Regions from separate parts of the Paenibacillus apis genome, predicted to be linked through region 1. Evidence: a T-box and tRNA genes for the amino acid it is inferred to sense, from the RefSeq annotation. Region 1 holds a T-box; the other regions hold tRNA genes.

What was found. A T-box is a leader RNA that pairs with one kind of tRNA and senses whether it is charged. The one in region 1 lies ahead of argS (arginine--tRNA ligase), so its partner is inferred to be a tRNA-Arg.
Region 2: it has a tRNA-Arg gene. The T-box ahead of argS (arginine--tRNA ligase) is inferred to sense a tRNA for this amino acid. The anticodon was not compared.
Region 3: it has a tRNA-Arg gene. The T-box ahead of argS (arginine--tRNA ligase) is inferred to sense a tRNA for this amino acid. The anticodon was not compared.
Region 4: it has a tRNA-Arg gene. The T-box ahead of argS (arginine--tRNA ligase) is inferred to sense a tRNA for this amino acid. The anticodon was not compared.

What each region holds. Positions count from the first base shown of each region.
Region 1 covers NZ_BORS01000007.1:48,795-56,178, forward strand. Annotated here, with positions in the region: gene ytvI (sporulation integral membrane protein YtvI) at 1-1,067, shown strand, start outside; gene argS (arginine--tRNA ligase) at 1,086-2,813, opposite strand; T-box leader at 2,861-3,087, opposite strand; gene KI362_RS11505 (FxsA family protein) at 3,202-3,594, opposite strand; gene KI362_RS11510 (acyl-CoA thioesterase) at 3,693-4,109, opposite strand; gene pyk (pyruvate kinase) at 4,189-5,610, opposite strand; gene KI362_RS11520 (acetyl-CoA carboxylase carboxyltransferase subunit alpha) at 5,730-6,737, opposite strand; gene accD (acetyl-CoA carboxylase, carboxyltransferase subunit beta) at 6,739-7,384, opposite strand, start outside.
Region 2 covers NZ_BORS01000003.1:349,287-356,670, forward strand. Annotated here, with positions in the region: gene KI362_RS06120 (LacI family DNA-binding transcriptional regulator) at 1-220, opposite strand, end outside; tRNA gene KI362_RS06125 (tRNA-Arg) at 1,758-1,832, shown strand; gene clpP (ATP-dependent Clp endopeptidase proteolytic subunit ClpP) at 2,133-2,732, shown strand; gene ade (adenine deaminase) at 2,894-4,699, shown strand; gene KI362_RS06140 (PdaC/SigV domain-containing protein) at 4,990-6,138, opposite strand; gene KI362_RS06145 (ABC transporter substrate-binding protein) at 6,810-7,384, opposite strand, start outside.
Region 3 covers NZ_BORS01000011.1:144,857-152,240, forward strand. Annotated here, with positions in the region: gene KI362_RS16670 (MerR family transcriptional regulator) at 1-696, opposite strand, end outside; tRNA gene KI362_RS16675 (tRNA-Arg) at 1,093-1,166, opposite strand; gene KI362_RS16680 (hypothetical protein) at 1,385-2,215, shown strand; gene tig (trigger factor) at 2,423-3,826, shown strand; gene clpP (ATP-dependent Clp endopeptidase proteolytic subunit ClpP) at 4,073-4,657, shown strand; gene clpX (ATP-dependent protease ATP-binding subunit ClpX) at 4,677-5,939, shown strand; gene ispG (flavodoxin-dependent (E)-4-hydroxy-3-methylbut-2-enyl-diphosphate synthase) at 6,061-7,185, shown strand; gene lonB (ATP-dependent protease LonB) at 7,319-7,384, shown strand, end outside.
Region 4 covers NZ_BORS01000011.1:136,709-144,092, forward strand. Annotated here, with positions in the region: gene KI362_RS16620 (XTP/dITP diphosphatase) at 1-126, shown strand, start outside; gene asnB (asparagine synthase (glutamine-hydrolyzing)) at 219-2,063, opposite strand; gene KI362_RS16630 (hypothetical protein) at 2,214-2,540, shown strand; gene KI362_RS16635 (hypothetical protein) at 2,545-2,898, shown strand; gene KI362_RS16640 (hypothetical protein) at 3,041-4,660, opposite strand; tRNA gene KI362_RS16645 (tRNA-Arg) at 4,944-5,017, shown strand; gene KI362_RS16650 (L-lactate dehydrogenase) at 5,238-6,197, opposite strand; gene KI362_RS16655 (PilZ domain-containing protein) at 6,701-7,078, shown strand; tRNA gene KI362_RS16660 (tRNA-Gly) at 7,117-7,187, shown strand; gene KI362_RS16665 (hypothetical protein) at 7,301-7,384, opposite strand, start outside.

The DNA of each region.
Region 1 (7,384 bases):
GTATCATTCTTCTCGTTGGCGGATTTATCTGGCTGCTCCCTATCCTTTATCCATTTCTGATTGCTTGGCTGATTGCTTATCTGATTAATCCGCTGGTCCGATGGCTGCAGATATCTCTCAGATTTCCCCGTTGGCTGGCCGTTACAGGGGCGCTTTTGATTTATGCCGTAAGCGGAGGAATCGTTCTTGCAGCTGCGGTTACCCGAATGGTCAAGGAATTGCTCATCCTCGCCGAATCGCTCGATGGACATCTTATGCGGTGGAAGAGTTGGTTCGTGGATTGGACGCAGAGCGAAGGCATTCATAACATTATCAATGAGATCAACCGATTTATTGTGAACAACCCCGGATATGAGACGACAATTCATAATAATATCGATCAAACCGCTCAGTCGGTCGGATCGGCAATCACCCGGCTTCTGAATGGATTGCTGGGCGGGATCCTGCAATTGCTGACCTCGCTGCCCAGCATGGGCATTCTGCTCGTTGTTATTTTAACCGCAGCCTTCTTCATCAGTAATCAGTGGACCAGAAATATGATCTGGCTTGCAAAAGCGATTCCGGAACGGTTTCGAAAAAGCTTTCGCGAGGTATGGCTGGATCTCCAGCAAGCCCTGTCCGGTTATTTCCAAGCGCAATTGGTGCTCATATCCGTGACCGCCTTCATCGTCCTGATCGGACTGCTCCTGCTCGGCGTCAATTCCGCTTTTACTTACGCCATCCTGATCGGATTCGTCGATCTGCTCCCCTACCTGGGCGTAGGAACGATCATGCTGCCCTGGTTGCTTTACTGCTTCATGACAGGAGACACCTCCCTCGCCATCGGTCTTGCCGTGTTGTACGGAGTCATCATTATCGCAAGGCAGATCATTGAACCGAAGATTCTGGCCAGCAGCGTTGGACTGGATCCGCTGCCGACCATGATCTCCATGTTTATCGGCTTGAAGCTGTTCGGCTTCCTCGGCCTGGTCGCAGGACCGGCAGCCCTGATCCTGCTTGGCGCGATGAGTCGTGCCGGCCTCCTGCGCGATCTTCGAAATTATATTATGGAAGGCAAGCTGCGTTAAACAGGACAACAGCGGAGATTACATTCGTTCAGGCGCTTCAAGCCCGATCAGCTTCAGGCCGTTATTCAGGGTAATACGCACGCCTTCCGTCAGAAGCAGTCTCGAATCGCGCAGCTTCCGCTCAGCATCCATGACCGGACAATGATGGTAGAACCGGTTAAAGGCTTGCGCAGTATCTACAAGGTAACGAGATAGGATTGAAGGCTCCATTTTTGCTGCAGCCGACTCTACCGATTGAGGAAACAGAGATAGCTGCTTCACCAGGGCATATTCCTCCGAATCGGGCAAGTGGAGCTCTTCAATCGAGTTGCTTTGAGAGAAGATCTCCGATACCTCTCTCCCCTTTCGAAGCAGACTGCAGATGCGTGCGTATGTGTACTGCACATATGGCCCTGTCTCGCCTTCAAAGCTAAGCGCCTGCTCCCAATTAAATACAATATCCTTAATCCGGTTCGAGCTAAGATCGTTAAAGATCACTGCCCCTACTCCGACTTGTCTTGCCACCTCATCCTTGCACTCCAGCTCCGGATTCTTTTCCTCAATAATTTCCCGTACCTTGGCAATTGTCTGCTGAAGCAGATCCTCCAGCTTCACAATATTCCCTTTACGTGTAGAAAAGCCTGTCCCCTCCAGACTGACGCGGCCAAACGGAACATGCACCAGTTGATCTGCCCACGGATAACCCATAAGCTCCACAACCTTGAACCATTGGCGGAAATGCAGGCTTTGCGAATAATCCGTTACATATACCGCTTGATGAAAATGATACGTATCCTTACGATATAAAGCCGCTGCGACATCACGCGTGTGGTAGAGCGAGCTGCCGTCTTGCTTCAGCATTAATGCCGGAGACATATTGTAATCATCCAACCGGACGAGCATCGCCCCCTGATCCTCTTCCAGAAGTCCCCGCTCCTGCAGCTCGGTAATGACCCGGTCCATCTTGTCATTGTAGAAGCTCTCTCCCGTAATATGATCGAACGAGATCCCCATCAGCTCATAAATCCGGTTGAATTCAGACAGGCTGAGCTCAACGAACCACTTCCATTGCTCCAGCATCTCTGCATCTCCCTGCTCCATTCGGGCAAAGACCGCTCTCGCCTCAGCTTCCAGTTCAGGACGGCGCTCTGCTTCTTCATGGAATCTGACATACAGGCTAAGCAACTCGTCAATAGCCCCCTGCTCAAGCCTTCCCGGATCTCCCCACAGACGATAGGCGACAGCAAGCTTGCCGAATTGGGTCCCCCAGTCCCCCAGATGATTAATGCCGATGCACTCATAACCCATGAATTTGAAAATGCGGACGAGCGCACCGCCAATTACTGTTGAACGCAAATGTCCAACATGAAACGGTTTTGCTACGTTAGGAGAAGAGAAGTCAACAACGATCGTCTTCCCGCTCCCCTCCTGATGGGAGCCGTATCCTTCGCCAGCCTCCAATATATCCCGCAAAATACCCGGTGTGATCACCTTGGGATCCAAGTAAATGTTCAGGTAACCCGACAAAGATTCAGCATGGGCGATTCCCGATTGCGAATCCAGAGAACCATTGATTGCATTTGCCAGTTGATCGGCAAGCTCCTGAGGAGCCTTGCGCAGCTTCTTGCTTAGCTTGAAGCAAGGCAGCGAGAGATCCCCCTTTGAAGCATCTGAGGGAACTTCCATCAGCTTCAGTAGTTCTTCCGCCTCGATTCCTTCAAGCCAATCATGCAGTTTGTCAGCCACAGCCCTTTGCAGCTTTTTCATTCATATTTTCACCCTCTCCATAAAATAAAAAAAAGCCCTCGCCTCTAAAAAGAGACGAGAGACTTGAAGTTCCCGCGGTGCCACTCTAAGTACCGGACAACCGCTCCGGTCACTCTGCTGGATAACGGCCAGTGCCGGATTTACCTACTTGAGGGATTCGTTCGGTAAACCATCTCCCGGGCCCGTTTCGCTTACCCAGTCTATACCGGCTTCCACCCTCCCGGCTCGCTTGAATAGACTATAGATCAGCTACTGTCCCGTTCCTCGATATTGCTTATAGAGGTTTTCAAAAAGTCATTTTTTGATCACGAAGTAATTCAGCTGACTTTTTGAACTTAGATTATGAAAATTCACGTGTTTATATTTATAAACGATGATGATCAATAAGTCAACGACGATAAAAGGTAATCGTACCATCCTTCAGCTTCTTCCCGATCCATTTCATCAGCAGTGCGCGGCAGAGCGGACGTGTTAATGGAAATACCAGAATAAATCCGAGCACATCCGTTACAAATCCCGGAAGCAACAGCATGATCCCGCCGGCAAAGACGCACATCCCGTCAATAGCCATTTTACCGGGAACCTGACCGCCGTTAATCTGCGATTTCGCGTCGGCCATTACCTTTCTTCCTTCAAACTGCATCATCAAACCGCCAATGACCGAGGTAGCCAACGTCAGAAAGATCGTCTTCCCAAGTCCGAGTCTGTCCGCAACGAATGCGTATCCCCAAAACTCAACGACCGGAACAATAACGATCAGCAAGGCTATCCATTTCCGCATAGTTAACTCCTTTTCCAGCATCTTGCATGCATTCAAGTTTCGGCACTGAATATCGCCTTAAGGAGTATTGTACCTTGTTGATTCCCGATAATCAAAATTTACTCACTGGCCTCCGCAAATCTGGCATACCAGTCGGGAAATATCTTTTTGAATTGAACAGGCTTGAAATCCTCGCGTCTGACCACATAATGGACAGAGGTTCCTTTTACACACAACTCGCCCTGTCCATTCAGCACTTCATAGCTGTACACAGTCTTCACGCCGCCATTCTCCTTGATCCAGGTGCGAAGAAGCACCTCATCCCCATAGCGGATTCCTTTTCTGTATTCCACCTTCATCTCCTGCACCGGGGATATGTATCCGGCCTGTTCCATGTGAATATAATTCAATCCCAAGTCCTCGATCAGCTTCGTTCGCCCAGCCTCAAACCAGCCCAGATAGTGAGCATGGTATATAATCCCCATCATATCAAACTCAAAATACTTCGGTTTAATCGCAAGCTCACTAATATACATCACGCTACACCTCCCTATAAAAAAGCAACGGGATAGCCTGTTGCCAGGCTTCCCATTGCTTTGATTGTAATAGCAGCAATTATTTACGGATTTGACCGATCTTAACCAGGTTGGTCGAACCGGAACGTCCAAGCGGAATACCAGCTGTAATGACAACCAGATCTCCTTCTTTAACCAGGCCGGAATCCAATCCGCCCTTCATTGCATAATCGAACATTTCGTCCGTAGAGGTTGCGATCTGACCCTTAACCGGAGTAACACCCCAGTTCAGTGCAAGACGGCGCATGGTTGATTCTTCGGTAGTAACCGCAATAATCGGCGCCTTCGGACGATACTTCGATACCATACGGGCAGTATAGCCGGTTTCCGTCGAAGAAATGATTGCCTTCGCGTTCAATTCCAGTGCCGAATTAGCTACGGATTGGCTGATCGCTTCGGTTACAGTTGTTTGTTGCGCATTGCTTTGCTTAATGAAAATCTCGCGGTATTCCAGTGCAGATTCCGCCTTCTCGGCAATACGGGACATCGTCAGAACGGATTCAACAGGGTATTTCCCTGCAGCCGTCTCGCCGGACAGCATGATCGCATCCGTTCCGTCAAAGATCGCATTAGCCACGTCACTCGCCTCAGCGCGTGTAGGACGCGGGTTGCGTTGCATCGAGTCGAGCATCTGCGTAGCCGTGATAACTGGCTTGCCGACACGGTTACATTTCTCGATCATGCGTTTTTGGGCCAACGGCACATCTTCAGCAGGAATTTCAACGCCAAGGTCGCCGCGAGCAACCATAAGGCCATCGGAAACCTCCAGGATTTCATCCAGGTTGTCTACACCCTGCTGGTTCTCAATTTTGGAGATGATGTGAATGTGAGTGGCGTTGTTCTTCTCAAGAAGTTCACGAATTTCAAGTACATCGCTAGCTTTACGAACGAAGGAAGCGGCAATAAAATCGACGCCTTGTTCGATCCCAAACTTGATATCGTTAGCATCTTTCTCGGTGATGCCTGGCAGGGAAATGTTAACGCCGGGTACATTTACGCCTTTTTTACTCTTGATCGTACCGCCGTTTACGATACGGCACTTGATTTCGGTTCCTTGAATATCCAGAACAGTCAGACCGATCAGACCGTCGTCGATCAGGATTGTCGAACCTACTTCAACATCATTCGGGAGATCCGAATAGGTAATGGAGATACGGTCTTTGTCACCAAGAATCTCTTCAGTAGTCAAAGTGATAAGTTCGTCTTGCTCAAGCTCGATCGGCTCTTCTTTCAGCTTGCCTGTGCGGATTTCAGGACCTTTTGTGTCCAACAGTATGGCGATTGATTTCCCCAGCTCAGCACTCGCCTGGCGGATCGTCTTGATCCGGCCGCCATGCTCCTCATAATCTCCGTGGGAGAAGTTAAGGCGAGCGACGTTCATTCCGGCCATAATCAGCTTCTTGATGTTCTCTAACGATTCACTAGAAGGACCGATAGTACATACGATTTTTGTTTTGCGCATTTGGGTTTCCTCCGTATTAAATTTTTCTCTCTATAACATCTTTTCCAACAACTAAATTTACTACAAAAACCTACATTTGTATAGGAAGTTTCTCATATTGTAACAGTCTTTGCCGTATATTAGTCATTGCTTGCCGTTACAGTATCTATTATCGGCATTTCAGCCGTTTTTCTTTGCTCTTCAAATTCGCCGATCTTACGGAACTTCCGGTAGCGGTCCTCTACAAGCTCATCCGGATGAAGCGCAGACAGCTCCTCCAAGTGACGCAGCAGGCGCTCCTTGATAGCTGCCGCTGCTTCCTCGTAATCTCGATGAGCCCCGCCCTTTGGCTCAGGTACAATTTCCTCGATCACTTCCATTTCGAGCAGATCCTGTGCTGTAATTTTCATCGCTTCGGCAGCCTGGTCAGCCTTGGATGCATCCTTCCAGAGAATAGATGCCGCACCATTCGGAGAGATTACCGAATAAATCGCATTCTCCAGCATCAGAACCCGATTGCCGACTCCGAGAGCAAGCGCGCCGCCGCTACCGCCTTCCCCGATGACCACACAGATTACGGGCACGCGAAGTTTAGCCATTTCCAGCAGATTGCGGGCGATCGCTTCCGACTGCCCTCTCTCCTCCGCAGTAATGCCCGGATAAGCGCCTTTGGTATCGATAAACGTAATGATCGGGCGTCCAAACTTGTCCGCCTGGCGCATTAATCTGAGCGCCTTGCGGAAGCCCTCAGGATGGGCGCTGCCGAAGAAGCGGGCGATATTATCCTTCGTATCCTTCCCCCGCTGCTGCCCAAGCACAGTAACCGGAACACCGTCCAATTTAGCAAGGCCTCCGACCACAGCAAGATCATCTCCGAACAGGCGGTCTCCATGGAGCTCCATATAATCCTCAAAGATCAGCCCGATCAGATCCAGGGATGTCGGGCGCTGATGGTGGCGGGCCAGATGCATTTTTTGGGAAGGGGAGATATTGCTGTAGATTTCCTCCTCCAGCTCCTTGTATCTCTCTTCCAGGCGAGCAATTTCCTCGCTGAAGTCAATTCCCTTCTCTTGACCAAACTGCTCCAGTTCCCGAATCTTCTCCCTTAATTGAGCGAGAGGCGCTTCAAAAGGCATTTCCACGGCCATTCTACACTCCTCCTTTCGGAGAATGCATCTCCAGCAGCTTGGACAAGGTTGCCCTCATCTCTTTCCGATGAACGACCATATCCAGTTGCCCGTGCTGAAGATTGAATTCTGCTGTCTGAAAATCATCCGGCAGCTTCTGGCGAATCGTCTGCTCAATGACAATCCGTCCGGCGAACCCGAATACGGCTCCCGGTTCAGCCATAATAATATCGCCGAGCATGGCAAAGCTGGCCGATACCCCTCCGGTCGTCGGATCGGTAATGACCGAGATAAACAAGCCTCCCTGCTCGTCCAGCCGTGCAAGCGCGGCGCTCGTCTTCGCCATCTGCATGAGACTTAGGATGCTCTCCTGCATGCGTGCGCCCCCCGAGGTCGAGAAGATGACAAGCGGCAGGCGCTTCTCTGTAGCTGCTTCGATAGCGCGGGTGATTTTCTCTCCAACCACGGAACCCATGCTTCCGGAGAAAAAGTCAAAGCTCATCACCGCCATCACTGCCGGAAAGCCGCCAACAAGTCCTTCGCCGGTCACTACAGCTTCCCGCAGGCCCGATTTCATCTTCTGCTGCTCCAGCTTGCTGGCATAGCCAGGAAAGCTCAGCGGATCCACAGATACAAGATCCTCATCATACTCAATGAAGCTGCCCTCA
Region 2 (7,384 bases), on a different contig from region 1:
GACCGGATACACTTGTCGTGAAAAAGCCAATCATGTTCGTCTTCTTCGACTTCAAGAGCTTCCCGTTCAGATTAGGCACGTAGTTAAGCTGCTTGGCAATCTTCAGCACATGAGACTTGGTCTCCGGATTCAAGACGTCAACATCATTCAATGCATTCGATACCGTCGAAATGGAAACACCCGCCGCCTTCGCTACATCCTTAATCGTAACCTTACCCATACAACTACTACACCCCTCTGAATAAAAACGTTTTTATATATTCATAAAGTATCATAGAAGCGCTTTCAGTACAATACTTTTTTATAAATTTTTGCTCTTAGCTTATCCCGTAAGGGATGCGGGGGATTAGTGTCGCAGTTTCGTGCGAGAGGGCAGCAGTGGAGCCAGCTTAATAACTCTGCGCTCCGAGGGGTAACGTGTGAAGGTTGGCTTCGATCGTTGTTACTCGCGGATTTCTTTGATTGAACTAAGCTATCATACGGTAGAAACCCACTCGCAAAGGCGAACGCTCCGAGCGTATGCTCCCGATGCAGCTTTCTTTCAGAAAGCTGTTACTGCACCCACCTTCACGCTTATACCCTTTTACGCAGACTCTTTGGATCGGCTTTATAGGTGCTGGATGCACCGCACTCTCTCTATGACGCAGATGCATTCAAACAGTAAATAGACGACACCGCATCATCATTGGGGATACCCCATTTCAACAAGCCCGCAGTGCAAGGGTTATTTCAGTAGATGCAGCAAAATGTCCGACCAAGTACGCATGCATAGACCCCGCACCGAGCGCAGCTTCCAGCGCGCGTGTTTCGCAGCATGACGGTGATCGCTCGTCCACATGAAATATGAGTCTTATGGGTATCCAGTGAAAAAAGTTACCTTAAATTCAGTAGAAATGATAGAAATGCGGATATAGTGAAATTTTTGTACTTAAAATTGACTAAAACACGGGTTTGGCTAGTTACTGGCGATCTAAGGTAAGTTTTTTCACTAAAAGTGGGTTCGTGCGTCGAATGAAGATTTTAAGGGAAGTAATTTCACTAAATCGCGACCGGATGAGCAAAGTTTCGGTGCAAGGGCCGTATTTATCATGAGGCGGAGGTGCAACTTTAGGCGCGGCAGGTCATTGACGTCGTGCATAAGCTATCGCGCAAGCTGCCGTTCGCGCTTAGCCCAAGGCTGTGCTTAGTCTCCTGCTTGAATGCTGCAAGGAGGTAAGTTAATAGCAGTGCAGTTATTGCAATGCATCTTAGGCACATTCATGTGCAAACTGCATTTCAGTTGAACTCAATAAGCGCGATAGTTAGGACAAGAGTGTGAAAGGTTTTGAAATAAAAGCTTTCTGTAAGAAAGCTGCATCGGGAGCATAGACTCGGAGCGTTCGCCTTTGTGAGCAGATTTCCCCCTTGTGAGAACTTAGTCCAATCCTGGAAATCTGTGAACAACAGCGATTGTAGGATCATTTCACACGGCTGCCCCTCTAACTCGCCCTCCGATGTTTAACTGTCCTTTGTGCTATTGCACATTTTCATGTAAGTATGCACCACCGCTGGCTATTCAGCAGATTCTGCAAGATGCGGCGAAGTACGCATGTGTACATTTCGCACCGAGCGCGGATCCAAGCGCGCGGTGTCTCACAGTATGATCTCAGAACAACAACAGGCTTCGGGGATTTCAGCTTCGGGAATTTAGCTTGCAATTTATTAGTGGATGGCATATAATCATTTCTGCACGTTAAAAAAGCTGCTATTCAAAATATGCGCCCGTGGTCCAATGGATATGACGTAGGCCTCCGGAGCCTGAGATCGAGGTTCGATTCCTCGCGGGCGCGCCATTTTATCTTTTACAATGCATAATGTTTTTCAGGTTGAATGCCCGTTTGGGCTTTTTTGTTACCTAGAGTTTGACTATCTTTGACTTTCTGTTTGAAATTGATTATGATGAGGTTAATATTTCTCGATTCCGTCAATTCTTATAGAGTTGAGGAACATTTGCACATTGTCGAGTCAACCGTATGAATTATCCATTCATACTATTGCCTTACCCTTGTGCCAAAGATCGAACCTTTATAAAGTTGGCAGACTCGAGAAGCATGGAGTTATAAACTAATGGATAAAACAGGGAGGTTTTTTCGGTGAGCTATATACCTATGGTCGTTGAACAAAGTAACCGGGGCGAACGCGCTTATGACATCTATTCCAGACTGCTGAAAGACCGGATCATTTTCCTCGGTTCGCAGGTAAATGATGTTGTGGCCAACGCGATTATCGCACAGATGCTGTTTCTGGATGCGGAAGACCCTGGAAAGGATATCCATCTGTACATTAATAGCCCTGGCGGTTCCATTACGGCTGGGATGGCCATTTTTGATACGATGCAATTCATTAAGTCCGATGTGTCTACCATCTGCGTAGGACTCGCGGCTTCTATGGGCGCTTTCCTGCTGAACGCAGGCGCACCAGGCAAGCGTTATGCGCTGCCGAACAGTGAAATTATGATTCACCAGCCGCTCGGCGGAGCAGAAGGCCAGGCAACGGATATTGAGATTCGTGCCCGCCGGATTCTCAAGATGCGCGACAAGCTGAACAAGATCCTCGCTGAACGGACCGGACAGCCGCTGGATCGGATCGAGAAGGACACCGACCGCGACTATTTCATGAGTGCTGCTGAAGCGAAGGACTACGGCCTGATCGATCGTGTTATCGAGAAGACACCGATGCCGGACAACAAGTAATTTTTATAAAATCAACTACAGGACTGCTGTTCCCGGATTGTTTTTGATCTGGGGGCGCAGTCTTTTTGCTTGCATTTCAAGGCAATCAGTGAAAAAATAATGAAAATATATGAAGCATTCCGAAATATTCTGAATACTGAAAATTCAAGGAGTGAAGCAGAATGTGTGCAAGCCGAAGAAAGAAGCTTCCGGAAGTCAGCCGGGTGCTGGCAGAGGTTGCTACCGGCAGTAGAAAAGCAGATTTAATTATTCTGGACGGTACGCTGGTCAATGTGTACACGGGCAAGCTGCAGCCCCATACGGATGTGGCAATTGCGGCTGGCCGCATTGCCTATATCGGCTCAGCCGCTCATCTGGCCGGCCCTGATACCATTCTCGTCCATGCGAAGGGCAGATACATCGTTCCAGGCTTGCTGGATGGACACATGCACGTAGAGAGCACCATGCTGTCTGTAACGGAATTCGCCAAGGCTGCCTTGGCAAAAGGAACGACCGGGGTATTTATGGACCCGCACGAGATTGCCAACGTCTTCGGCTCAGAGGGCGTCCGCTGGATGCACGAAGAGGGCCAGCAGCTGCCGCTGAAGGTCTACACCACCTTTCCGTCTTGTGTTCCTTCCACCGATGATCTGGAGGATGCCGGAGCCTGCTTGCATGTCTCCGACATTGAGGAGGGCATGACCTGGGAAGGCGTGGCCGGACTGGGCGAAGTGATGAATTTCCCCGGCGTCGTGCACGGTGATCCAAAAATGGCCGGAGAAATTGCCGCTACGATTAACGCTGGCAAGACCGTGACCGGACATTTCCCTAGTGACTCGGATTCCGAGCTGCAAGCTTATATCGCCTCCGGGGTATCGTCTTGTCACGAGACCGTAACCCGGGAGCAGGGTCTGCGCAAGCTGGAGCTGGGCATGTATCTGATGGTGCGTGAAGGCTCTGCCTGGCATGATGTCAAGGAAGTGATCAAGGTCGTTACAGAGGACGGGGCGGATTCCGCCCAGGTTCTGCTGATCACGGACGATGTATACCCGCAGACCTTGATTGAGAAAGGCCATATGAATCATGTCGTACGCCGGGCCATCAAAGAAGGCGTAGATCCCGTCAAGGCGATTCAGATGGGCTCGATCAATACGGCCCGTTACTTCCGGGTCGACGGTGATGTCGGGGGCATCGCCCCCGGCAAATGCGCCGATGTGCTGCTGATCGGCGATCTGGGCCGGATGGAGCCGTCCACAGTCATTGCGGACGGCGAGATCGTGTGGGAAGACGGCGAGCTTCGCGCCGGCTTCCCGGTGTACGAATACCCGGCGCATGCGCGGGATTCGGTACGCCTCGCCCGGCCTCTGGTACCGGGCGACTTCGCGGTGCCGAGCACGCTTGGCGCAGCCAGCAGCGGCACCGCGGTCCGCGTCATTCGCGCGATTGAAAATAGCGCGCGAACCGGACGCGGAACCGCCCGCCTCGAGGTGGCGGGCGGGTACATCCAGCCGAGCGTGGAGCAGGATGTGCTCACGCTCGCGTGCATTGACCGCCACCATGGGAGCGGTCAAATCTCGTTGGCCTTCGCGCAAGGCTTCGGCCTTAAGCGCGGTGCCGTGGCGTCGACGGTCGCCCACGACAGCCACAACCTCCTCGTGATGGGCGCCAGCCACGAGGAGATGGCCTTCGCCGCCAATGAGCTGGCGAAGCTCGGAGGCGGCATGATCGCCGTGCTGGACGGCCAGGTGCTGGCGGCAGTGCCGATGGTCATTGCCGGCCTGATGTCCGATCAGCCGCTCCCTACCGTCGCCCGGCAGGTTCAGGAGCTGGAGCAGGCCTGGAAGACGCTCGGCTGCACCTTGAACGCGCCGTTCATGACCTTCTCCCTGATCGCCCTGCCGGTCATTCCTGAGCTGCGGATCACCAACCGCGGGCTCGCCGATGTCGACCAGTTCCGTATAGTTCCATTGGAGCTGGGGACAGAGTAATCCATAGTGTTCCATAGAGCAACCCATAAAGAAGCCTCCCGCTGTATCGGCTATCTCCGTCAAGGAGACGCCGATGCCATGCGAGAGGCTTCTGCGGTTTTATTTAACTGATATAAGTTGAACTAAGTAGCTACGCAGAAAGGGCATAAGGGTGAAGTGTGCTGATGAAGCGTCAGCGTTCGCCTTTGTGAACGGATTTCTACCCATCTATGGGTTAATTTAATCAAGGAAATCCGTGAACAACAGCGATCTTAAGCACACTTCACACGTTGCCCCAGCGCGTACAATTATTAATTCGACTTATATAACTCCGGGAACGGGAAATAAAATTCCGGGAACCCGTAGGCATACGGCAGGTAGTCATAGAGCTGGAAGAAGATGACCACCCCGTTATTTTTCAAATAGTAATCCGGGTTGCTGCCGATCGTCTTGAAGCCGCCAAAGTAGCCCTCGGTCTGCTTCAGCTGCTTGGCGATCGACGGGTCAACGATTTTCCGGAAATCAGGGTTCTTCCGCAGTACCTCATCCAGCGTCAGCAGCTTGCCGTCACTCAGGCGGAAGGTTAACCCTTCCCGCACGCTGATTCCGTGCGCCCCTCCTGTATAAGCATAGGTCTGCTCCAGAATGCTCAGCAGTCCTCCCCGGTTAAAGGTCACCGTATAGTTCCCCAGATATTCGTAAGGGCTGCCGTTCGGAGATGGCTGATTCTCCTTGGTTTCCTTAAGCGCCCGCTCTACAAAAGACTTCGCTCGCTCCTGCAGCAGCGCATTGATCGAAGTTTCAGCCGTCTTATTGCGCAAACCGCTGATTTGAGGATACTCAACCTTGATCGAAGCCTCCGGAATGACCTTTTCCAGCCGCTGGGTAGTGATCTTGACATCATTCAGCTTATGCGGAACCAGGTTCAACGCATCTTTGGCTTGATTCCAATTCGACGTTACCCCCAGGTGGTCGACTACCACATTCACCGATACATATGGCTTGCCGTCGATCACCTTCCATTCATAGGGCAGAAGCTGTTTGCTGCCGTTCACCACCGCCTCGGCGCCATTCTCTCCCGGCTTAAGCTCCACCACTACATGGCGGCGGGTCAGCGTGTACACACCAGCGGCCGGATCATGCTTCACTGGAATTTTCAGACTCTTCTGAATAAATTCCAAGGGAACCAGCACATCCTCTTCTCCCTGCCGCCCTTGCCAGCGTACAGCCTTATCCTTGACGGTTAGCTTGACGGCCTGCCCCGGATTGAGCTTGGGGGTCTGCTGCTGTGTCTGAGCCGGAGCCTGGGTCAGCATAACCATATTCGATTCATATCCTGCAAGCTTTGATCCTGTCACAGCCGCAGTCTGAAGGTTATCCGCCGTTGCCGCGAGTGCGCCTGTGTTCAGCACGCTCGCCGCCAGCAGCAGCGAACCTGTGATGACTATCCATTTCTTCATGATCCTGATCACCTCTTCTTGGAGTTACCCCAATTATCTCCCATCGGCTATCAAATCATGCTCCTACCCTCCAAAATTGCGCAAGAGGACGCTAAACTCATCGTACGCTGCATACCGCTTCCCCTTACTCTCCAGCATTCTATCTTACCATCGTTTCATCTGCCTCCAAAATAGTTGTACAAAAAGTATTTATTCCTCCAGTTAACCTATCATCCGGTACAATTAGTTGCCCAAGCTACAGCTATTCCACCTTGCTTCACTGTGTTTTGGATCGAACGACGATTCTAAGTGTGTTTCGAGCAACTAAATCCTCTTATTGAGCTTGAATAACCAGAAATAGCTGCATAAATGCACCTATTCGCTCGGAGTCCTTGGGTTCTAGTCGCGTACTAATGCTCCAGCCAGCTAGAAAGGCTGCCCCCAGCCGCCGAACACGCTACTCTTTAATACTGCCTGCTCTTACTCTTACTCTTACTCTTACTCTTACTCTTACTCTTGCTCTTGCTCCTACTCCTACTCCTGCTCTCTTGTCTTTTCCCTCACTTCCTTTAGGCTTACCCCTATATCGCTAACGTCTCCTTGCTGTCCCCGACAATTAAAAAGAGTGATATACCCGCGCTGCATCCTGCAACAGGGACATATCACTCTCTTATCACTTATCTTTAGTTCTGTTACCGCCCGCTCTTCAGCTCCGTCCAGAAGCGGTCGTAAAGCTGCAGCTTGTCGCCAACATCGCCAAGCCATTCCGTGCGGGATAACTCATCCTCCGACAGATTGATCATCTTGTCATTGTTGTACTCCTCGCTATGGAACTCATGTGCCTTGGTGTTCGGGTCACTGTAACCGATCGATTCATAGTTCTTGGCGCTGTTCTCCGGATCCAGCATGAAGTTGATGAACTTCTCCGCCAGCTCCTGATTTTTAGCACCCTTTGGAATCGCATAGTTATCGGACCAGATCGTTCCGCCTTCCTTAGGCACCACGAATGCGACATCCGGGTTATCCTTCGCAATATAAGAAGCGTCGCCGGACCAAACCGTTCCGATCCAGCCTTCTTCCTGAATCATCTTTTGCTTAATATTGTCTGTATCAAAAGCCAGCACGCTTGGAAGCAGGGCCTTCAGATCGTCAACCGCTGCAGTAATCTCGGATTCCTCCGTAGAACTGTTGGAGTGTCCTGCCTTTTTGAGCGCCATTCCGATCACTTCCCGATTGTCGTCCAGCAGCAATACCTTACCTTCATATT
Region 3 (7,384 bases), on a different contig from region 1:
GACACACTCCTGTACGCTATACAACCATCTGAATTTCCCATCGCTTTTTCGGCACAGAAAGTCGGCGCAGTCGAAGATAATTTTTTGTTCTAGCTGTCTATGTCTATCCATCCAAAACATCAAACTAGCTTCATTGAACAAATCACCAAAGTCTTGATACTGCGATGTCAGTGCCAGGAATTTCGGAATCCTTACAATCATTACATCTGGAATTTTCCTGTCTAGTTTTTCGGTTATTTCAATCAAACGGTTTACATCCGCTGGTTTTCCGTTGTAGTCAACATGGATAAGCTGTCCTTCAATTTCCTGCGCTTTTTCGTATAGCAGCCTCACATCCGCATCCTTAGCAAAATTGGCTTTTTTAATTTGTGCAATAAACTCTAGAACGATCGACTTCAACTCGTGAAGAAGTGCTACTTCCTCGTCAATATCGCTAACTTTATTCTCAAGAACGTCCAGTACTACCTGAGAGCCCGTTGAGTCAAATATACGCTGGATATCTTTTATGCTGATATTCAGCTTACGGAGAATCAATATTTGCTCCAGCCTTTTTATGGCCAACTTATCATACATTCTATAGGCATAATCCTCACTTCGGGTGCTGGATAGTAGCCCCATATCCTCGTAGTATTTCAATGCGCGTGTAGAAATATTGTAATTTAATGATATGTCGCGTATTTTTATAAGCTCACTCATCTGTTACCTCCATACAAATTTTATACAACGATTGTAAAGTACGACGCAACGATCAAGTCAATAGAATGTGATTAGCAACTTCGTCTCTTCTCTTTTTTAAATGGCGTCCCAGAAGGATACTCGCGCTCCGGCGCGAGACTCCGATCGGACAGTCCGCTGGGCACCGACTGTCTCACTTCGACGAACCCCCAGGGGTTCTCATCCCGATGGAACGACAAAAGGCTCCTCGAGAGGAGCCTTTATCCTATACGTCCCAGAAGGGATACTCGCGCTCCGGCGCGAGACTCCGATCGGACAGTCCGCTGGGCACCGACTGTCTCACTCCGACGAACCCCCAAGGGGTTCTCATCCCGATGGGACAACAAAAGGCTCCTCGAGAGGAGCCTTTATCCTATACGTCCCAGAAGGGATTCGAACCCCTGACCGACGGCTTAGAAGGCCGTTGCTCTATCCAGCTGAGCTACTGGGACATAAAAAACAGAAGCAAAAAATATTTTATCACGTTAATCCGGGTTTCGCAATAGCTTGCTTGTTCTAGCCATTTTTGCCTTCTTGCATCTCTATGCTATAATCTCACTGATTAGAACGGACGTCAGGGGGTGGTATCATTAGCGGGAATCACAATAGCGAAAACAACCTGGTGTTATTTCCGAAGACACTGGATTTCTATCAGATTGAGCTGACTCGTATGCTGGAGACGGAGCGCTATGGCGAGGCGGCTGATCTGTTGCGGTTTTTGTTGCAATGCCAAGGACAAGAGGAACGTCTGTATGATGAGTGGCGCGCCTTGTTGAATTGGTTAATCGATGCATTTCCCAACCTTCAGGGAGAAGCGGCGGAGCAATCCCGAACAGAAGACGAGGGAGAAGAAGAAATGGCGAGGCGGCATCTGGAGGCGAAGATGGCGGAGGATGCGCAATATGCCGAAAAGCTGCTTAACACCGTTATCAAAAAGCCGCTGTCCGAACAGACCTTGCTGGCGCTGGATCAACTGGCCTATCTCGATAAGCCGGAAGTTGATAAGGCATTGATCGACTGGCTGGAACAGCAGCAGCTACATCCGTTATTGCAGTTTCGGGCCTTGCAGATTTTGCGAAGAAGGGAGACTTCAGGGATCGTCACGTTATCGCGCTCTGGCGAGAGAGTAGAGATCGAGTTGGACTTTGTTCCGCTGAATCCGGAGGATTTTCCTAGGCCGATTCATGCCGTCTTGGATCGGATTGCGGATCATGCACAGGTGCAGAATCCGACCTTGTTTTATTTTTCGCAAGAGCTTTGGAGCCAGTTTATCATGGCTATGTATGGAACAAAGGACTACATTTCATTGCTCAACGAAGAGGATGATTTCATTGATATCTGGGCGGCGGCATTGCATAAGACGGTGTCAGAGAGTGTCCCGGCAAACCTGGATGAACAGGAGATTCGCTCCATGTACAGTATCACAGATAGTCTGAGACTCCGTTATGAGCAGGCTTATCGCTCCATCCGGCAATTTGTCGCCGGCGGGCTGAAAGGTTAGTCTTTAAATCGTAGCGGTATGCTCTTTAAAAGTCCGGAAAATTCGCGGCTTGGATGAGCCCTTGTAAAATGCTGTATTGTTGTTTATAATGTAATGGTTATTCTGATCGTGGAACAATGACAGCTATACTGGAACCAAGATAGCTGTTTGATCGCGATTGAGGTTTCAGTATTTAAGTATATGGAAATTTGGAGGGGAAGGCATAAAATGAAAGCAACTTGGGAAAAAATAGAGAAGAACCTCGGCGTTCTCGAGGTCGAAGTGGATGCGGAACGTGTCGCCGCAGCACTGGATAAAGCTTTTCAAAAGGTAGTCAAAAAAGCAAATGTACCTGGATTCCGTAAAGGTAAAGTGCCGCGGCCGATCTTTGAAGCCCGCTTTGGCGTTGAAAGCCTGTACCAAGACGCAATCGATATCTTGCTTCCTGAAGTATACTCTGAAGCGGTAGAGCAAACCGACATTTTCCCGGTTGACCGTCCAGAAGTAGACATTGAGCAATTTGAAAAAGGACAAGCCTTCAAGTTCAAGGCTAAAGTGATTGTGAAGCCTGAAGTGAAGCTTGGCGATTATAAAGGCGTAGAAGTTCCAGCTGCAAACGTTGAAGTAAGCGAAGACGAGCTAAATGAAGAGCTTACTCGCCTGCAAGAGCGTCATGCCGAGCTGGTTGTTATCGACGAAGAAGCAGCTAAGCAAGGCGATACGGTAGTAATCGACTTTGACGGATCCGTGGACGGCGTACCGTTTGAAGGCGGCAAAGCCGAGCGCTATTCCCTGGAGCTTGGAAGCAACACCTTCATTCCTGGCTTTGAAGACCAAGTGATCGGTTTGGCTACGGGAGATTTCAAGGATGTTACTGTAACCTTCCCTGAAACCTATCAAGCAGAAGAGCTTGCTAATAAGGAAGCTGTATTTAAGGTGAAGGTTCATGAGATCAAGCGTAAGGAACTGCCAGCGCTTGATGATGAGTTCGCAAAGGATGTCAGCGAATTCGATACATTGGACGAATTCAAGTCCGATTTGAAGAAGCAGCTTGCTGACCGCAAGAGCAAAGAAGCAGAAGCTGAACGTGAAAAGGTGCTTGTAGATAAAGTTGGCGAAAATGCGGAAGTAGAGATTCCAGAAGCCATGGTTCAAAGTGAAGTACAAAACATGGTTCGCGACTTCGACAACCGCTTGCGTGCGCAAGGCATGAACCTGGATATGTTCCTTGGATTCTCCGGTCAAACGGTAGAAGACTTGAAGGAGCAAATGAAGGTCGATGCCGAGAAGCGTGTTCGCAACAACCTGGTGCTTGAGCAAATCGCCAAGGCTGAGAATATCGATGCTTCGGAAGAAGAAATTAACAAAGAGCTTCAGGACATGGCTGATGCTTACAAGCGTTCCCCTGAAGAAATCCGCAATATTCTTGCTGCTAACGGCTCGCTCGGCAGCTTGAGGGAAGATGTCCTTCTGCGCAAAACGATCCAATTCCTGATTGCAAACGCAAAGGAAGTTGCGGCTGAAAAGTCTGAAGAAGCTGCAAAGCCTGCGGCAAAGAAGACAACGAAGAAAGCAGCAAAGTCCGAGCCGAAAGCGGAAGAAGCCGCTGGAGCGAAGACAGACGAAGAATAAGAACTGCGCTTGGCAATCATTTGCTGAATTGCATGACATTCATTAAGGCACGTATACTTAAATGCGTGCCTTAATTTTTCACTTTTTGCTATACAGTTATTTCCAGAATAGTTCTGCAAATACAACTGTTACATAAGGTAATCTCAAAGAGACGCGGGTTATTGCGTGAGAAATGACATAGCCCTATGAACGTGATAAAATATGTGGTAAGCAATTTATCTGAACATGAAGAGAGGTTGGTCGCTAATGAGTCTGGTACCTATGGTCGTAGAGCAAACAAACCGTGGAGAACGGTCTTATGATATTTATTCGAGACTCCTCAAGGATCGAATTATTTTCCTGAGCAATGCGATTGATGATGATGTTGCCAATCTCGTAATTGCCCAATTGCTGTTCCTTGCTGCAGAGGATCCTGAAAAGGATATTCATCTCTACATCAATTCTCCGGGTGGTTCCGTTACAGCCGGTATGGGTATATATGATACGATGCAGATTATCAAGCCGGATGTGTCCACGATTTGTGTGGGCATGGCTGCTAGCATGGGCTCCTTGCTGCTGACAGCGGGAGCACCGGGCAAGCGCTTTGCGCTTCCGAATAGTGAAGTGATGATTCACCAGCCGCTTGGCGGAGTCCGGGGACAGGCAGCCGATATCAAGATCCACGCGGAGTGGATTATTAAGACACGCGAGAAGTTAAACCAAATTTATGTGGATCGAACGGGTCAACCCCTTGAAAAAATCGAGCGTGACACTGATCGCGACTTTTTTATGAGCGCGGAAGAGGCTAAGGCCTACGGGATTATCGACCAGGTCATCACCAAGCCTATCTAATATTTGAAGGGGTGTTTACATGTTTAAATTTAACGACGAAAAGGGACAGCTGAAATGTTCCTTCTGCGGTAAATCGCAGGAGCAGGTTCGCAAGCTTGTTGCCGGACCGGGCGTATATATATGTGATGAATGTATCGAATTGTGCACGGAAATTGTAGAAGAGGAGCTCGGCCATGAGGAAGAGCTGGACCTGAAGGAAATTCCGAAGCCAAGAGAAATTCGCGATATTCTGGATCAATATGTTATTGGTCAAGAGTATGCGAAAAAATCGTTGTCCGTTGCGGTGTACAATCACTATAAACGGGTAAATACGCATAGCAAGATCGATGATGTTGAATTGCAGAAGAGTAACATTTTGCTGCTCGGCCCTACAGGGTCAGGGAAGACGCTCTTGGCTCAGACCATGGCGAAAATCCTGAATGTTCCGTTTGCAATTGCGGACGCTACATCCTTAACCGAAGCGGGCTATGTGGGTGAGGATGTCGAGAATATTCTATTGAAGCTCATTCAGGCCGCAGATTATGATGTGGAGAAGGCAGAGCGCGGCATCATCTATATTGATGAGATCGATAAGGTTGCCCGTAAATCGGAAAACCCGTCCATTACCCGTGACGTATCCGGCGAAGGTGTCCAGCAGGCATTGCTCAAAATATTGGAAGGTACAGTAGCTTCCGTTCCGCCGCAAGGAGGACGCAAGCATCCGCATCAGGAATTTATCCAGATCGATACGACCAATATTTTGTTCATCTGCGGCGGTGCCTTTGATGGGCTTGAGCAGATGATCAAGCGTCGGATCGGCAAGAAGGTCATCGGGTTTAACGCAGGCAGCGAAGGTCAAAAGGACCTCAAGCCAGGTGAATACTTGTCTATGGTATTGCCTGAAGACCTGCTTAAATTTGGTCTGATTCCGGAGTTTGTCGGCCGTCTTCCAGTCATTTCGACTTTGGAGCCGTTGGATGAGAAGACATTGGTCCGGATTTTGGCCGAACCCAAAAATGCCTTGGTGAAGCAATACCAGAAGCTGCTGGAGCTTGATAATGTGAACTTGCAGTTCGAGCCCAAGGCGCTGGAGGCCATTGCCCAGGAAGCAATCAAGCGGAATACCGGTGCCCGTGGACTTCGCGCAATCATTGAAGGCATCATGCTGGATGTGATGTACGAAGTGCCTTCCCGGGATGATGTTACAGATTGCGTGATCACTGAGAAGGTAGTCGTTGAGAAGACGTCTCCTGAGCTTGGAGGCAAGAAGAACAAGAACAAAAAGCAAGAGGAAAGCGCGTAAGTTCTAACTGCGCGGCTTTCACAGCATAGATGACCCAATCTCCACTTCTGGGGAGGAGGCGGTTTTATTCCGCTTGCTCTGCCAGGGGTGGAGCTTTGGCGTTATTGGGGGGAGATATGTAATGACTTTCTTGAGACAGAATACGCGCCCGGTCAAGGTCGGGAATTTGACGATTGGCGGCAGCAATGAAGTCCTTATTCAAAGCATGTGCACAACGAAGACTGCAGATGTTGACGCTACGGTAGCGGAAATTCTGCGGTTGGAGGAAGCAGGCTGCCAGCTTGTCCGGGTAACGGTCAACAATGATGAGGCTGCAGAAGCCATCAAGGAGATCAAGAAGCAGATTCATATTCCGCTCGTCGCGGATATTCATTTTAATTATAAGCTGGCCTTGAAAGCTATCGAGAACGGGATCGACAAGGTGCGGATTAACCCGGGGAACATTGGCCGTCGCGAAAAGGTGGAGGCTGTGGTAAAGGCTTGTAAAGAACGGGGTATTCCGATCCGTATCGGGGTTAACGCCGGTTCGCTGGAAAGCCATTTACTGGAGAAATACGGTTATCCGACTCCTGAGGCTATGGTGGAAAGCGCCTTGTACCATATCGGCATTCTAGAGGAACTGGATTTTCATGATATTATCGTATCTTTAAAAGCCTCTGATGTGCCGATGGCGATTGCAGCCTATAGTAAGGCGGCGGAGGTTATCCCTTACCCGCTTCATCTTGGAATTACGGAGGCGGGAACGCTGTTCTCGGGAACCGTAAAGAGTGCGGCGGGAATCGGCGCTTTGCTGTCTATGGGAATTGGCTCGACAGTGCGCATTTCACTGAGTGCGGATCCGGTGGAAGAAGTGAAGGTAGCAAGAGAGCTGCTTAAGACATTTGGCCTGATCTCCAACGCGGCTACCCTTGTATCCTGTCCGACATGCGGGCGTCTGGATATCGATCTGTTCTCGCTCGCTAATGAAGTCGAGGACTATATCGCTAATTTGAAGGTTCCTATTAAGGTGTCCGTACTTGGCTGTGCAGTTAATGGGCCAGGAGAGGCGAGAGAAGCGGATATCGGCATTGCAGGTGCGCGCGGCGAAGGCTTGCTGTTCCGGTATGGAGAGATGATCCGTAAGGTGCCTGAAGCTGATTTGCTGGCGGAGCTGAAAAAGGAAATTGATCATATTGTGGAAGTGTACGAGGCAACCGGAGAAATTCCAGGCCGGAAAGAGCATCGATTATCGACGGAAATCAAATAAATTTATATACCAGGCCGTGAAGCGGGGTTGACGCTTTGCGGCTTTTTTTCTATTTCGTAGGCTCTGTCGTTTTACGATGGTGGGAAAGGGCAATACTATCATGTATCAGTTAAAAGTGGGGAGGCTCTATGAAATGGATTTAAGTATCATTCTGATGGCGGTTCAAATGTTCTTTGCGGTGGTGATTGGCCTCTACTTC
Region 4 (7,384 bases), on a different contig from region 1:
TATGATCCGCTGTTTTACCTTCCGGATTATGAGAAGACGATGTCTGAGCTGACGCTCGAGGAGAAGCAGGCCATAAGTCACCGCGGTGCGGCGCTCCGCGAGCTGGCTGCGAAGCTGAAGGCTTAAGCGGCGGAGTCAGACAGCCTTATATAACCGGTAAGAGCCCTGAGCTTCCTAGCGCGGAAGTTCAGGGCTCTTTTTGCTTCGCATTGCTCTAATTAACCAACCGATACCTGGTACTTGCTCAGCCAATGATTAACCTGGGCAAGGTACGCAAACAGCTGCGGACCGGACATGAGTTGTCCGAACCAGGGCAGATTGGTGGAAGACTCCGGTGAGGAGGCAATCTCCAGGATGCGCGCCTTGTTGATTAACGGAAGGATGGGCGAGGACGGATCATTCAGAATGTTTAGAACCTCCGCTTTCACAGCAGAGAGGTACTCCGGATTATGGGTTTTCGGGTAAGGACTCTTTTTTCGATACAATACATCTTCCGGCAATACCCCCTCAAGCGCTTTGCGAAGAATTCCTTTTTCGCGGCCTCCTAACGCTTTGATCTCCCATGGGATATTCCAGACATAATCCACTAATCGGTGGTCACAGAAAGGAACACGAACCTCCAACCCGGCACCCATACTCATTCGGTCCTTTCGGTCCAGTAAAGTTGGCATGAAACGGGTGATATTGAGATAAGACATCGTCCTCATTCGTGATTGTTCAGGAGTTTCTCCTTGTAAGTGCGGCACTTCGTCGAGCGCTTCCTGATACCGCTCAGCCACATATTGCTCCGGCTTGATCCAGTCCCGAACCTCTGACGAGAGCAGGTCTGCCCTTAAATCAGTTGCAATTGACCAAGGGAAGGTGCCTGCTCCAAGCAGCTCTTCGCGGTGAAACCATGGATATCCCCCAAACACCTCATCAGCCGCTTCCCCAGAAATTGCAACGGTAGCCCCTTTTTTAATCTCACGGCAAAATAATAATAAAGATGCATCCACATCCGCCATGCCAGGGAGATCCCGCGCTTCGGTCGAATCGGGCAATGATTTCAGGAGCTCGGGTGTATCAAACGCAATCCAATGATGCTCTGTTCCAAGCTCCTCCACCATCCGTTTAATCCAAGGAGCATCAGCCCCGGGCTGATAGCTGTGAGCCTGAAAATACTTGTCATTATCGACATAATCTACAGAGTAAGTGTGCACCTGACCTTGCCCGGTTCTTCGGTAGTAATCAACCGCAAGTGCAGTTAGCGCGCTGGAATCGAGTCCCCCGGAGAGAAGAGTGCATACCGGAACATCCGACAGCAGCTGCCGTTCCACGGTATCCTGCAGGAGACTGCGGATCGTAGCGGCTGTATCCTCTACAGAATCATGATGCGTTGCCGCTCGCAGCTTCCAATAGGTAAAGACCTGCAAGCCGGAGCGGTTGAAGATCATAGCATGGCCTGGGCGGAGCTCCTTCATGTTTTTGTAGATTCCGTGTCCCGGAGTTCGAGCTGGCCCAATAACGAAAATCTCGGCAAGGCCGTCCGCTCCGACCGCCGCTTGCATTTTCGGATGCTTAAGAAGAGACTTGGGCTCGGAGGCAAAAATCAGCGTACCGTCCAGATTGCAATAGAATAAGGGCTTAACGCCCAGGCGATCCCGGGCAAAAAAGACATGCTGTCTTCCGCTGTCCCAGACTGCAAAAGCAAAAATACCATTTAATCGCTCCAAGCAATCCGGTCCCCATTCCATATAGGCCTGGAGCAAAACCTCCGTGTCGCAATGGGTGTTGAACCGGTGTCCCCGTTGTTCCAGTTCCTTGCGAAGCTCTGGCGCATTATAAATTTCGCCATTATATACAATGGCATAGGTGGCATCCTCCTCCGTAAAGACCATGGGCTGCGCTCCATTCTCAGGGTCCATGACGCTCAGACGCCGATGACCAAAGGCACAAGGTCCGGAAATCCAGGTTCCCTGGGCATCCGGACCTCGCTTTTCCAGACACGATGTCATGTCAAGCACTAAATCCAGTTCTCTCGTTAAATCTCGATTCCACTCGATAAATCCGGCAATTCCGCACATGATGCTGTCTCCTCTCTCTGCCTGGCTTTCACCAATAAACCTTACCCGGATGAAAAGTAATAACAAAATATGCCTGGAGCAAGCATAAAATGTCTGTCCAGCATGGAAAACTATGCAGAATCGAGATGAACCGCATGGAGGGTGACGACGATGAACTCTACTGATAAGAAGATCTACTATGTGTCTTTGCAAGGCAGATCATTGCTGGAGGACCAGCAGGCCACGGCATATGAATGGAGGATTGAAGCGACTCCCGAGGAGGCGGATCAGGTTAGTCATTTGCTGGAGCAGCTTGGCGAACAGGAGACCCGCTCGTTTCTGGCGTTTACGTATCCCTGGCCTGATTCGCCGGAACAGGATGTGAATGCAGGGTATCAAAGTGTTGTAGATGCTTTGTACAAGCTAATTTATCGTTTTGGAACGCCGGAGACTCGTGAGCAATTGTCGCGGTCGATGGGATATACAGAGGAGGAATAAGTAAATGTACTATATTAAAGAGGCTGCTTTCAGAAATGTGACGATGCTGGACGGACAGCCTTGCGCGATGGTTCAGGTATTGCCAGGAGAGGCAGACGGGCCGCAATTGTATGTCTATATTGCCCGATCGGAGTCGGCGGATGACGGCTATGAAATCATCCGTATGATCCGCAGCAATGCGGATGAGGAAATTGACTGGTTTAATAATGATATGCATCAAGCAACAGCTGTTGTGAGCGAAGAGGAGTTCGGCGATCAGGGGTGGCCTTCTCCCGAGCGGCAGCGCAAAGAATTCAAGGCAAGGCTTCTGGCCTACCCGGGAATCGCAGATCGCCTGCAGAAAGAGCTGTCCGTATGAGAAGGAGGGAGCGTAATCGGCATTTATCATATATTTAAGGGTGTTATGCCATCCGCTTGAGATTGCTGCAGGGTAACACCATAATGAAGTAGCCTCCTGTTTGTACAGTTTACTGCAACAAAAAAGCCGCCCGCAGGGCGACTTATTTGGCCGGGAACCGAATCTCGCCGTCGGCGACGACGGCTGCTTCCTCCGGCAGCACAACCTTGTCCCGGGGGTCCGTTACCGGTGCGGCTTCCAGGGGCATGGCGGTAAGGGGATCCCCCGATTGCTTCGAGCTCACGTTGTAGAGATAGTAAGCTTCATCCCGGACCCTTGATTCCGGACTTTCGTCTGATCTGCCTTGGATTGTATATGATTTAATGACGGCCACATTTTCATCCATCCAGCCTGCAACCTCCAAGGCGGCATTTTCATCGTCTGGGGCCGCCAGGCTTCCCAGGGATTGTCCGTCCGGATCATAGAAATGAAGCTCGCGGGGCGCGATGCGCAAGTAATCGATATCTATGTCCAGAATTCGTCCCTGGCTGTCCTCGGATTGCTCCATCCAGGCGACGGTGCCCGCAGGGTTCCACTTGATTTTTTGGGAGGGGACGTAATCTTCCTCCGGCAGCGCTATGGAACGGAGCTTTTTTCCGCTGCTGGTGTAGAAGGTCAGATCCCCGCTTTCGTCGTCGTGCACGAACCTTTTGAAGGACGGCGACAAGAACAGGGATGGTGCGCCAGTTGTCGAGTGAGGGATGACGCGGTATTTCAGCAGATGAACCTCATCGTCTCCCGTTTTCAGGTCAAACAACCATACATTCCCCAAATAACTCTGCATAAACAATTTCTGCTCGTCAGCTTTCCAATTGAATTTGTAGATATAGTCATAATCATAATCATCTGTAAGCGGCCAGAAGGCCTCCCGCAGCCGCTTGATTTCACCTGTGCGTATATCGTAAGCGGAGAGGTGGTATTCCCCTGCGTCCTCCGTCAATTCCGGTTCCAGAAATACCAGTTGGTGCTCGCTCAGCGGAAACAGCGGCGTATAGCTGCTCATAAACGCGTTGTTCCAGCGGTTGTTGGAATCGGTGAGCTTCTCGCTCCACACAACCTCTGCCCGATCCGTAGAGGGATCAAGGGCAACGATAGCATTAATAGCGTTATGATCGCCGTAAAAGAGGTGCGTGCTTACATAGGTTTTGCCTTGCAGCTTCAAAGACGGCCCACCGGACAGCATGTATTGATCCTTTCTTAAGCCTTCGGGCACGGCAAGCAGTTCTTCGCCGGGGCCTCGTTCCGTACGGAAGGTTAATTGCGTTATCTCAGGCTCCGCGAACATAATCTGCTTCAATTGCTCGGTAAGCTGCTTTGAAACGGTGTAGCCGGTCCGGGTATCCTGCATATCCATCAGCATGGCCTGCTCGCTGTTATCCCTTAGCCACAAAGTATAAGTGTATTTCTTGCCATCTGTATCTTCGATATGAAGACGATAATCCTGTTCTCCTACATTCAAGATGCCGGTGATCCGTTCAGCAGTATGTATGGCCTGCATAAATAGCCCAATCTCGTTCTGATCGGTATAAGGCGTATGATATCCGCTCCCTAAAGATTCAATGGTAAGCGATTTTGCTACTATTAGCGGCTTGGCAACCTCATCGGCTTCGGTGTCCCGGGTTACGGGACTTGGAGAAGTCGGCTCGGCAGCTTTGTCAGCAGCGCAGCCGGCCAGCGTAGCCGAAAGGGCAACGGCAAGAACACTCATGTTCAACTTTTTCATGAAATAGGCGCACTCCTTCTTTTAATAACTAATATGACGGATAAGAAAAGGATAAAGTTGCTAATATGGAAGTAAATTAGGGCATTATTCATATGATTTTTCGCGGTCGGGCGGATAAGGAGCTGGACTTGGTTAATAACGATATGTATCTAACTTCGGCCGTGGTGAGCGGGGAAGAGCTCGGTGATAGGGGGTTACTAAGGTTATCTAATCAAGATATTGTTCATTTGGGACTTGAAAAAACGAAGCGATGCGGTATAATATTACTGTTGTCTCAAAACGTGTCCCAGTAGCTCAGCTGGATAGAGCAACGGCCTTCTAAGCCGTCGGTCAGGGGTTCGAATCCCTTCTGGGACGTAGATAAAGAACCGGTTCATATGAACCGGTTCTTTTTGCGTCCAAACAGGATGAGAACCCCTTGGGGGTTCGTCGAAGTGAGACGATCAGTGCCTAGCAGACTGTCGAACGGAGTCTCGCGCCGAAGCGCGAGTATCCTTCTGGGACGTATAACAAAAAGGCTCCTCTCAAGGAGCCTTTTGTCGTTCCATTGGGATGAGAACCCCCGAAAATACACTGCTTACGTCTGCGCATCGGCAAGCTTCTCCAGCGCTTTCCGTAATATCCCGCAGGATTGCTCAAACTTTTGCCGCTCCTCTAGGCTTAGATTTAATTCGATAACCTCTTGAATACCGCCTTCGCCAATGATGGCCGGTACCCCGGTGCACACATTGCTTTGCTGATATTCTCCCTCCAGAATGGCAGAGATGGCGATGATTTTATGGTCATCGTTCAAAATGGAACGCACGATATAGGCAATGGCATTCCCTATACCAAATTGGGTATTGCCTTTGCGGGTAAAGATTTCCCATCCGGCGTCCTTGGTCTTCTGTTCGATTTCCTGAAGATCCACATGCTGGAATCTCTCCTTGTGCTGGTCCAAAATTTGTAGCAGAGGCTTGCCTCCGATAGTGACATGGGACCAAGCGACGAATTGTGACTCGCCATGCTCACCCAGAGCATAACCGTTCACACTTCGCGGATCGATGGAAAATACGTCAGACAAAAGTGTTTTAAGTCGTGCCGAGTCCAACGAGGTTCCCGTCCCAATCACTCGCTCGCGAGGAAGGTCGGACTCTTCTCGGACGATATAAGTTACCGCATCGACAGGATTCGCCGCTACGACAAACACCCCGTCAAAACCGCTGTCCATGATTTGACGGACGATACCTCGGGTGATTTTATCCGCTTCTTCAAGGAGATCAAGCCGAGTTTGGCCCGGCTTCGGATTAGCTCCGGCAGTCAATATAACAACATCCACATCCCGACAATCCTCTAACCGGCCTGCATATACCTTCGTGCGGCTTGATGTGAAGTCCATGCAGTGAGACAGATCAAGAGCCTGGGCTACAGCTCTGTCGTAAGTCCGGTCCACCATCATAATCTCATCGCAAATCGATTGATTAATCATAGAGTAAGCGCAGGCCGCTCCTACAAGCCCTGATCCGACCACGGTCACCTTTTTTGTTTTTCTGGCCATCTCTCCGCCTCCAATCTCCTTGTCTTTTTAAATACATATTCCTGTACGATATCTTCGATTATAACTGTAACGGAATGGCACAATCCAACGGATACCTGACACCAATTTCTACACTTTTATGTCACTATAACTGAAATCGAAGTGTCGTTGTTCTGACAGCCTTCTCTACGATATTCAGCCTGCTGATGGAATCGCACTAAGAAAACATCAGACGACTTAACTTTTTTCAGGGAAAATGTGCTAAAATATCGAATACAGTATTCGGGAGGAAAATGAATCATGTTTATCGAGATTATTTGAACATTATAAGTCTAAGGGAGAGGTCATAGACCTCCCTCGTTTTCAATTTTTTCGATTTATCGGCTCCTCACTAATTGGGTTGTTTGTTACGCGCTTTCTGTTCTCAGATGGGCAGTCATGGGATGGAGAAGGAGATTCGCGACGTTGTACAACTCATTCTGAACGGCATTAAGACATAATAAGTTGGAGGCTGTATTTCATCCATGGAGAATCGCAGAAAAGAGCCCTTTAGGTATTCCTTAACTCCGCCTACAGGCTGTTTCATTCAGATTACTACAATTAATCAATCTGCTGTGGCCAGCAAACTTGCTGAGGCTGTACTGATTGATATCAGCAAGGCAGGCTGCAGAATTCAAACCTCGCTGAATTTGCATGTTGTACAGAATTTGATTGGAGCCTCCATTCATCTTCATCTCGGCGAGAACTCCCAGGTGTATACGGGGTACGTTCGTTGGCAACGGCAAGTCGCAGACGGGTTATTCCATTATGGAATGAAATTGGAATTAGATGCAGCTCAAAAGGAGCAATTGAATATCGATCTGCGCACCCTTGCTGCAGAACGAAAGATTATGGTTATTTGAAATCAATCCGCTTTATTGCTATAATAGTGTAGTTAAATGCGGGTGTAGTTCAATGGTAGAATGCCAGCTTCCCAAGCTTGAGGCGAGGGTTCGATTCCCTTCACCCGCTTTTCAAGGCTTTTTGCGGCTTTTTTGTTTTGCGTCTACGTTGAAACCTGTTCTTGAAATCAAACACACTAACTAATTGCCAACAAGCTTTTAGGAGGTGTGTTTTTTGTCGTGTTAATTAAATTTGCAGTACAAGACCTTCACGATATCAAATGTATAAATGCAGGGCCTTTCCTTGCTTACTCCAAGCTGGGGGAT